3 regions of the Streptomyces sp. NPDC048290 genome follow, and region 2 is predicted to be linked to each of the others. Evidence: riboswitches for the same ligand, from Rfam matches in the RefSeq annotation. Region 2 holds a riboswitch; each other region holds the start of a gene.
The links. Region 2 has a riboswitch for cyclic di-AMP ahead of AB0D49_RS09255 (transglycosylase SLT domain-containing protein). Riboswitches for the same ligand answer to the same signal wherever they lie in the genome.
Positions count from the first base shown of each region.

Region 1: it holds a riboswitch for cyclic di-AMP, as region 2 does, so the genes downstream of both, AB0D49_RS17550 (transglycosylase family protein) here and AB0D49_RS09255 (transglycosylase SLT domain-containing protein) in region 2, are expected to answer to the same signal.
Region 3: it holds a riboswitch for cyclic di-AMP, as region 2 does, so the genes downstream of both, AB0D49_RS24950 (C40 family peptidase) here and AB0D49_RS09255 (transglycosylase SLT domain-containing protein) in region 2, are expected to answer to the same signal.

Region 1 is NZ_JBEZLM010000009.1:113,048-116,313, reverse strand. Features, by position in the region: gene AB0D49_RS17555 (transglycosylase family protein) at 412-1,740, shown strand; cyclic di-AMP (ydaO/yuaA leader) riboswitch at 1,957-2,153, shown strand; gene AB0D49_RS17550 (transglycosylase family protein) at 2,157-2,864, shown strand.
Region 2 is NZ_JBEZLM010000004.1:424,455-427,720, forward strand. Features, by position in the region: gene AB0D49_RS09250 (HAD family hydrolase) at 85-927, shown strand; gene AB0D49_RS09255 (transglycosylase SLT domain-containing protein) at 1,122-1,604, opposite strand; cyclic di-AMP (ydaO/yuaA leader) riboswitch at 1,619-1,825, opposite strand; gene AB0D49_RS09260 (CocE/NonD family hydrolase) at 2,095-3,266, opposite strand, start outside.
Region 3 is NZ_JBEZLM010000014.1:190,469-193,734, forward strand. Features, by position in the region: gene AB0D49_RS24940 (helix-turn-helix transcriptional regulator) at 1-721, opposite strand, end outside; gene AB0D49_RS24945 (ATP-binding protein) at 936-1,394, shown strand; gene AB0D49_RS24950 (C40 family peptidase) at 1,595-2,068, opposite strand; cyclic di-AMP (ydaO/yuaA leader) riboswitch at 2,072-2,278, opposite strand; gene AB0D49_RS24955 (hypothetical protein) at 2,616-2,924, opposite strand; gene AB0D49_RS24960 (ATP-dependent Clp protease proteolytic subunit) at 2,932-3,266, opposite strand, start outside.

The DNA.
Region 1 (3,266 bases), on a different contig from region 2:
CCCGTCACGCCGTCACGCCGTCACGCCGACACCCGCCACGCCGACACCCGTCACCCCGTCACCCGCCACGCCGTCACGCCGCCACCCGCCCCCCGCTGTCACCCACCACCTCGCGCCCCCACCCAGCCACCATCACGCCCCTCGCCCCACCCTCGCCCCCACCCCCGGCCCTTCACCCCCGGCCCTTCACCCCCGGCCCTTCACCCCCATGGCAAACAGTCACCCCACAGCCCATCCACACCCCCAGACGACCCTTCAGAAGTTGACACTCCCTCACCTTTGTGATCTTCACGTGATCTACGCGGCATTAACTTGTGACAAGTCAACGATTGCGGCTACGTTCACCCCTCAGCGCGACGCGCGAGCATCAAGCGCCGCGCGGGTCACCGCTGTCTCGGGAAAGGTCCCCGCATGCTCTCCGGGAACGGTCGTCACCGTCGCCCCCGTCAGGCCCCGGCCATCCTGGTCGCCGCCGGAGTGACCGGTTCTGCCATCGCCCTGCCCCTGCTCGGCGCCGGAGGCGCCAGCGCGGCGAGCGGCACCACCTGGGACAAGGTCGCCGAGTGCGAGACCGGCGGCGCCTGGAGCGCGGACGAGGGCAATGGACGCTACGGCGGCCTCCAGTTGACCCAGGACGACTGGGCGGCGTACGGCGGGCTGGACTACGCGTCGAGCCCGGACCAGGCGAGCCGTTCGCAGCAGATCGCGGTGGCCGAGCGGATTCTCGCCGACCGGGGCGTCGGGGTCTGGCCCGTGTGCGGGCTGGTCCACGGGCTCGCGCAGGACTCGGACCCGGCCGGGGTCGACACGGGCGTGGCGGGCGACCCCACCCCCCGGGCCACGGAGGACGCGGACGGCTCCTCCGGAGTCACCGGCGGCCTGACCGACTCCTCGAAGTCCCTGCCGTCCGGGTCCTCCGGGACGTCCGGGACACAGGAGCCCGAAGGGCAGTACGGCACCGACGACTCGTCCTGGGGATCGGGCCCCTCCGGCAGTACCGACCCCACCCCGGGCGGCGCCACCGGAACACCGGGCTCCACCCCCTCCGGCACCCCCTCGACCACCTCACCGGACAGCGCCCCGGCCGCCACGGAGGACATCTCCGGCGACTCCTCCGCCTCCCCGGTCGAACAGCCCACCAGCTCCCCCTCCGGGGCGAAGGGTGAGGAATCCGGCAATCTCGGGCAGGGTCTCGGCTCCTCGTTCCTGGTCGACACCAGCGCGCTGCCCGAGGCCGACCCGACCCCCGGCACCGGAAAGCACCGCGGCAACAGCGCCGACGAGAGCGGGACCGACAAGAAGGCGACCAAGCAGCCGAACGTCCTCTCGGGCCTCACCGACGCCACGGACTCCACGGGCACCACGGACTCCACGTCCCCCTCAGGCAAATCGTCCGATTCATCCGCCAATTCCCAGGATGATGAGGATTCTCGGGAATCCGATGAGCCACGGGAATCAGACGAACTCGGCGACCTGGGGGATTTGGCCGAATTGGGTGATGTAGGGGAGAGGGAGTCGGAGTCGCGCGCCTCGCGTGACGCCGGTGGTGCCCGCCAGACCCCCGACCAGGCCTACACCGTCCGTTCCGGAGACACACTCACCTCGATCGCCGACTCCCTTGAGGTCGACGGCGGATGGCGTCAGGTCTTCCGGCTGAACGAGGCGGCGCTAGGCGGCGACCCGAATCACATCGTCCCCGGTCAGACGCTCGACGTCGGCACCGGACCGGCCGCGCGCTGAGTGAGGCGCCGGTGGGGAAGTGGGCCGGGAGTGACGGGAGTTCACGTCACACTTCGCGCTGAATGTCCGGTTTGGCGAAAGTGTGGGATGAGTCTCAGAAGCCCTGATCGTCTTTGAAATTCCAGGAATCGCGTGTCTACGGTCAGGACCGCTCGCAACAGCGGGCCCCGAGGACCGTCACGCCGAATCCTGCCGGCGGTCGTACGGGAACAGTCGTCGCGTCAAGCGCCGTAGGCAGGAGCGGGGGACCCAAGGTAAGTGCCGGTGACGGAGGTTGAGGCGACTCGACCGCACGGAAGCGGCTTGGGGTGAAGTCAGGACGTACGGGAGGAAAGCCCCGTACGGGACATGACCGGGCAACTCATTCGGCCCGAACCCGACAGCTCACCTCGTAGGCGTCGGTGAGGGGATCTTCCATGCTGTTCTGTGGCAAGGGCAAGCACCGCCGTCCGTCCAAGACCACCCGTGTCATCGCGCTCGCCGGGGTGGCTGGCGCCGCCGTCGCCGCCCCGCTGATGGCGGCCGGCAACGCCTCCGCCGCCACCGCCTCCGAGTGGGACGCCGTCGCCCAGTGCGAGTCCGGCGGCAACTGGGCCATCAACACCGGCAACGGCTACTACGGCGGACTCCAGTTCTCCGCCTCGACCTGGGCCGGATACGGCGGCACGCAGTACGCCGCCACCGCGAACAACGCCACCAAGGCGCAGCAGATCGAGATCGCCGAGAAGGTCCTCGCGGGCCAGGGCAAGGGCGCCTGGCCGAGCTGCGGCGTGGGCCTGTCCAGCGCCCCGTACGGCGGCGGCTCGACCGCGCCCGAGCCCGAGCCCGCCCCGACCCAGCCGAGCCAGTCGCAGAGCGGCGGCACCGAGCAGCGCAGCGAGCAGCCGAGCGCCTCCCGCTCGCAGGAGCGCCCGGCCGCCACGCAGGAGACCGTCACCACGCCCACCGGCCAGACGGTCGAGAAGGGCGACGGCGAGTACGAGGTCGTCTCCGGCGACACCCTCAGCTCCATCGCCGCCGAGCACGGTGTCTCGGGCGGCTGGCAGAAGCTGTTCGAGCGCAACAACGACATCGTGGACGACGCCGACCTGATCTTCCCGGGCCAGCAGCTCCACCTGAAGTAGCCCGGACGGCCCCGGAGCGGGCCCCGCCCGAACCGAATCCGAACCAGACCGGTCCAGACCGGACCGGTCCGGACCGGTCCGGTCTGATTCCGGACCAGACCAGACCGGTCCGGACGCGGCTCACGGCCGTTCCACAGCCCGCTCCCGGCCCTCGCACAGCCCGCCCCGCCACCCTGGGGTCATCTCCCCGCGAGGTACGTCCCCGGGTTCCCGGCAGCCCCGGCGCTTCCCAGCGCCCCGGCGCCACCCGGTACGCCCTCCGCGAGACCCCCGTGAGGGTCCCCGTCCCCACGGGCACCCCGCCCCGGTGCGTCATTCCCCCGTACGCACCGGGGCGGGGTCTTTTCACGCCCGAGCAGCCGCCCCGGACCGCTCCCGGAGCCGCCCCGGACCGCTCCCGGT
Region 2 (3,266 bases):
TGGGGGCGGGAGGGACGTGAGGGAACCCGTCCGACGTCCGGTTAGGGCCGGGTCGGGGCCGCGCGATGTCCGTATTCTCTGATCATGGCCGCACCCACCGCATATGCCGCACGCACCGTGCGCAGCACGTTCGCCCTTGTCGCCACCGACCTCGACGGCACGCTGCTGCGCGGCGACGACACCTTCTCCGACCGCTCGCTGGCCGCACTGGCGCGGACCGCCGAGGCCGGTGCCCGGCATCTCGTGGTGACCGGTCGCCCGGCCCCCCGGGTGCGCCCGCTCCTGGAGCAACTCGGCAGCACCGGCCTCGCGGTGTGCGGCCAGGGCGCGCAGCTCTACGACGCGGGCGCGGACCGGCTGCTGTGGTCGGTCACCCTGGACCGGGAACTGGCGGAGACCGCGCTCGGCAAGATCGAGGCCGAGGTCGGAGAGGTGTACGCGGCGGTCGACCAGGACGGGGTCGACGGGCTCACGCTGATCGAGCCGGGCTATCTGATGCCGCACCCCACGCTGCCCGCGGTGCGGGTCGGACGCCGGGCCGAGCTGTGGACCGAGCCGATCAGCAAGGTGCTGCTGCGCCATCCCGAGCTGACCGACGACGAGTTGGCGTCGGTGGCCCGCGCGGTGGTCGGCTCGCTGGCGACGGTCACCATGTCGGGGCCGGGGACGGTCGAACTCCAGCCGTGCGGGGTGACCAAGGCGACCGGGCTCGCGCTCGCGGCCCGGCGGCTCGGTGTGCGCGCCGAGCACACCATCGCGTTCGGGGACATGCCCAACGACATCCCGATGTTCGACTGGGCCGGACACGGGGTGGCGATGGCCAACGCCCATCCCGAACTCAAGGCGGTGGCCGACGAGATCACCACGTCGAACGAGGACGACGGCATCGCCGTCGTCCTCGAACGACTCTTTCCTCAGGTCCGATAAGCAGGCCCCATAGGCAGGTCCCATGAGTCGGCCCCATAGGCAGGCCCGATAAACGGGTCCTATGAGCGGGTCCTATAGGCAGGCCCTATGCGAGTCCCGCCCTCCGGCAGTCGCCGCCCCCACGGCGCTCCGGCACCGGACCGCACGGCGCTCCCTGGGCGGGCCCCAACCCGCGCGGTGAGCCGTGCGACGGATCAGTACGCGCCGAACACGTTGTCGATCGAGCCGTACCGGTCGGCCGCGTAGTTGCACGCGGCGACGATGTTCGCGATCGGGTCGTACGGGTCGTAGATCGTCCCGGAGACGTGGTACGCGGCGAAGGTCGGGTCGATCACCTGGAGCAGGCCCTTGGACGGGGTGCCCGCGGCGGCGTTGGAGTCCCAGTTGTTGACGGCGGCCGGGTTGCCGGACGACTCGCGCATCACATTGCGGTGGATGGAGTCGTAGCTGCCGGGGATGCCGTTCTGCGACATGATGTCGAGCGCCTGGCGAATCCAGCCGTCGAGGTTGTTCGGGTAGGCGGAGGTGGCCGCCGAGACCGCGGTCGGGGTGGCGGCGGTGGCGCTGGTGGCGCCGATGAGCGGCAGGGCGAGCACGGCGGCGCCGGTACCGGCGACGGCGAGCTTGCGGGTGATGCGGCGGACGCGCGGGGAGCGGTGCGCGGACATGACAGACATGACGGACATAGGGAACGGTTCCTCTCCTACGCCTACGAGGTGAGCTGTCGGGTTCGGGCGGGGAGGTGCCCGGCCGGCCTTGCGGCACGGCTTCACCCCGAGCCGTTCCGGACGATCGCAGTCGCGTAGCGGTACAAGCGGTACTACGCGGTTCTGCGGTGTCCGGCCCGGCGACTTACCTGGGTCCCCCGCTCCTGCCGTGGATCTAGTGAGTTGGTGCGGGCGGTGGCAGGACTCGGCGTCCGCCCGACTGGCCGGGAACGTATGCGAGAGCGGATGTCCGAAACAAGTGGCGGAATCACAGATCACCGCTTCTGATCTTCCTTCGCCCCTTTGCCGCACATGATCCTTTGCAGCTGAAAAGGGTCAACTCGTGAAACGGGGAAGGGGAATCGGTGTGCGGCTGCGGAGGAGTTGTGGGCGGCGGCGAGTGAGCCACATCACGCCCGTTCGCAAGAGTGGCAAATCGGGCAATGCACCCAAGTGCCTATTAACTAGCGGTGCGTGGAGTCCGATGCTCCCAGGTGCGATGGAAGACGACCTCGCGACCGAGGGTGCAAATCACCTCATTAACGGTCAAAAACTCCGTCGCCGTGCAGCTCATCTCCGACCGGACCCGGACCCTGGTGTCCCAGGCCGCGTCCGGCCGGTGCAGCCGGATCGTCCGGTCCGACCGGCTCCGCGCCGAGAGCGCGTCACCGTCCCGGACCGTGTACGACTCCAGGGCCTCCTCGGTGACCTCCAGACCGTCCGGATGCACCCAGGTGCCCCGGGGGCCGGGCGCGATCTCCAGCCGCCACTCGCCCCTGGCCACGTCCCGCACCACCAGCCGCCCGGGACGCGGCGCGTCCAGCGTGACGGCGGAGACGACACCGAGCGGCTCGGCCTGCTCGGGCGTGTCGTCGGGGGCGCCCACATGTACGTCGTCCGGTGCCTGGGCCGGTGTGTCGCCGGGGGCCTGTACATGTGCGTCGCCTGGTGCCTGGGCCGGTGTGTCGCCGGGGGCGTCCCCATGTGCCTCGCCCGGCGGCTCCACCGGCGCGTCGCCCGGCGCCTCCACATGTGCCCCGCCCGGCGCCTCCCCAGGCACCCCCACCGCCGCCCCCACCGGCGCCTCCGCAGACGTCGTCCCCGCCGGAGCCCGCCGTACCGGCAGCTCCAGGGAGCTGCCCGCCGGGTCCAGGAAGAACCCGGCCTCGGAGCCGGGCTGCGGCCACACCCAGGGCCAGTACGCGGAGGACACCGCCAGCCGCACCCGGTGGCCCGGTGCGAAGACATGCCCCAGGGTGCCCAGCGCGAAGGAGACCTCTTCGGTCGCGCCCGGCGGCCACCCCACCGCCCGCTCCCGCCCCGTCCGCGCGGAGAGGTTCAGCACGCCCCGGGTCACCAGCGTCGAGGAGCCGTCCGGGGCGATGTCGCACAGCCGGGCGATCACCTGCCCGCGCGGCACCTCGCAGCGCAGCCGCAGCCGCACCAGGGGCCGCCCCAGCACCGCCGTCCCCGCGCCGAGCGGGAAGTCGAAGCAGACCGACCGCCCGTCCTCCGCCCGCTGGTCCGGCGGCAGGTCGGCGTCCTCCCCGCGCGGCAGGAAGGCGCCCGCGTCCACCCCCGTGTGCATCGGGGAGCGGACGAGGACGGGGGCGCCCTGGAGGGCGTACACGA
Region 3 (3,266 bases), on a different contig from region 2:
GGTCCAGAACAACCACATCCAGATCGGAAGTGCGCGAAAACGAGAAGATAACGAAAGGACCCGTCACCCCGATATGCGCACCGGCGGAGAACGGCAGCACCTGGAGCCGTACTTGCGGCAGCCGCGCCGCCTCCGCCAGTCGTGACAGCTGACGGGCCATCACCGCGGGTCCGCCCACCTCCCGCCGCAGCACCGCCTCGTCCAGCACCGCGCTCAGCTCCAGCGGCGGATGCGCCCGCAGCACGTCCTGCCGGGCCAGCCGCACCTCCACCAGCGTGTCCAGCCGCTCGTCCTCCAGTCCCTCGACGGCCGCCCGGGTCACCGCGCGGGCGTACTCCCGGGTCTGGAGCAGCCCCGGAATCACCGAGGTCTCCAGCGTGCGCATGGCGGTGGCCTGCGACTCCAGGCTGATGAAGTCCCGGTACGTCGGCGGCAGCACCCCGCGGTAGGCGTGCCACCAGTGGTGCCGTCCGCCCTCCTCCGAGCCGGCCAGCACCAGCAGCAGCTCCCGCAGATCGGGGTCCTCGACGCCGTACGCGTCCAGCAGTAACCGGACATCGGCCGGTTTCACCCCGCTCGCACCGGTCTCGATCCGGCTGACCTTCGACTGGTGCCAGCCGACCAGACCGGCCGCCTCACCACTGGTGAGCCCCGCACGGGTGCGCAGCGCGCGCAATTCCGCGCCCAGCTTCCGGCGGCGCACCACGGGACCGTGCTGCATGGGCTACTCCTTACTCCTTCCGGGCCGCCCAAATACGCTCTGCCGTCGCAGAGTTCACCGCATTGAGCGACAGATATATGCATATCTTGGTGGATCGCCACCTGGACCGGCGCACTAGTGGCAGGCTGGGCGATGTAGCACCAGTCCGGGACCGTACTCGAACCTTCCGCCTCCGTGTCGGACCGCGGTCCCGTGGGAAAGGGACGACCTCGCCATGGCAGATCATCTGGAAGCGTCCGTCACTCTGCCGAGCGATGCCGCCTCGGTCTCCGCGGCCCGCGGCTACGCGGTCGACACCCTCGTCGAATGGGGTCTGCCGGCGGACACGGACCTCGCGGACAGCGTCCGGCTCATCGTCTCGGAACTGGCCACCAACGCCGTACAGCACACGTTCGGACAGTCGCCCACCTTCACGGTGGACCTGGAACTGGCGCGTGACGAGCAGTTGCGGATCGGGGTGACGGACAGTCATCCGCGGTTCCCCAAGCGGCTTCCGGCCGCGGTGCAGCAGGACAACGGGCGCGGGCTGGTCATCATCCGCTGGCTGGCCGCCGAGTGCGGCGGGAAGCTGAGAGTCCGGGCCACACCCGAAGGCGGCAAGACGGTCTCGATCGAGCTTCCCTGGTCGGCCCCGGCCCGCCCGGTGACCACGGCGGGGCAGCAGGAGCCATGACGCGTACCCTCCGCATCCAGTTTCCCGCCCCCCGCAGGAAACGTTTCCGCGGAGCGAGCCGCCACAACGGCCGCAGACGGCCCCGCGGTGGCCCCGACCGGCCGGAGGCGGCCCCGGCGGTGACAGGGCGTCAGACACGCCGTCACCGCCCCGCAGGGGCCACCTCGGACCGTCACCGTCGCTACACGGTCATTTCATGGTCACTTCACGCGCCCGTACCAGACACTCTTGGTCCAGATCTTCTGGAGCCGCACCACGTCACCGGACTTCGGCGAGTGCCAGATCTTGCCCTTACCGGCGTAGATCCCTACGTGGTAGATGTTCGAACCGGAGTGGAAGAACACCAGGTCACCGGACTTGCGGCTACCGGCGGAGATGTGCTTCGTCTTGTTGTACTGCTGGGCGGCCGTACGCGGCAGCTTCTTGCCGGCCTTCTTGAAGGCGTAGAGCGTAAGCCCCGAGCAGTCGAACCGACTGGGTCCGGTCGCCCCCCACTTGTAGGGCGCTCCCTTCTTGGAGGCGGCCACCTGGAGTGCCTTGGTCGCGTGTGTGGCGGCCGAAGCCTCCGGGGCGAGGCCCGGGACCACCACGCTGCCGCCCACCGCGGCGAGCGTCAGTGCCGATGCCGTACCGGCACGGGCCATCAGGGACGGGACACGATTGAGCGCGGTCATGCGCAACCCTTCGTCAGCCGCCTGTGAAGGATGACCTGTCGGATTCGGGCTGGCGAAGTTGCCCGGCCGCCCGAAGGCGGCTTCACCCCAAGGACCGCTCGAAGCCGAACTGCGCTCCGGCGACCCGTCGTACCTGGGTCCTCCACTCCTGCCGATCCACTCCTGTCGACCGGGCATCCGGGCGGCGGCAGGATTCGGCGTCCGCCCGGACCGCCCCGCCGCGGTGGCGGGGTCTTGTCGTCAGTCAGGGATCTTCACCTACGCGTGTCCGAAAATCCCAACGGAACCGAGTATTTGTGGCGTTACTCACCACTCACCCGTTCGGGTGGACATCCAGGGAAGGCGACGCGTGTCAGTCGGCGCCCACGCCCCGGACCAGCGGCGGAGCCGTTCCAAACACCGTCCTGGGGGCGCGTTGGGCAAGCGTGCCGGGTCGGCAAAATGACCATCCGATACGCCGAACGGACGTAATCCATTTGGTCCGTTTGACACCGGAGTCAGGCATTCCGAGTAGGCGTCCGGTGTGCCGCCCCGGACGCCCGGCGCCTCAGCCGTCGGAGCGCGGGGGCAGACAGACCCGCGCGGTACGGCGCTCGCCGTCCAGCACGCGCAGCGCCCGCGCGAGGGTCGCCGCCGACAGTTCCGACTCGCCCCGGTGGTGCATCAGCGCGAGCGCGTCCCGCAGCAGCACCGCCTTGGCGACCAGCGCCTGCGCGGCCCGCAGCGCCCCATAGGTGTCGCCGTGCCGGGCCGGATTGATCCGGCCCAGCAGATCGGCCGCCTCCAGATAACGGTCGATCAGCTCGCCCTCCGCGCGGGTCAGCGCGGGCAGCGGCGGGATCTCGGGCGGCAGCATCCCCGGCTCACCTCCCGCCCGTCGCCTTGCGGCTGCCGACGACCCGGTCGACCAGGCCGTACTCCAGCGCCTGCGGCGCGGTGAGCACCTTGTCCCGCTCGATGTCGGCGCTCACCAGGTGACGGGCGCGCCCGGTGTGGCGTACGAGCATCTCCTCCAGGCGGTCGCGGACCCGGGACAGCTCCGCCGCCTGGATCGCCAGATCGCTGGTCTGGCCCTCGATCGGCTCGGGCAGCGACGGCTGGTGGACCACGATCCGCGCGCCCGGCAGGGTCAGCCGCTTCCCGGGCGTCCCGGCCGCCAGCAGCACCGCCGCCATCGCGCCGGCCTGCCCCAGACAGA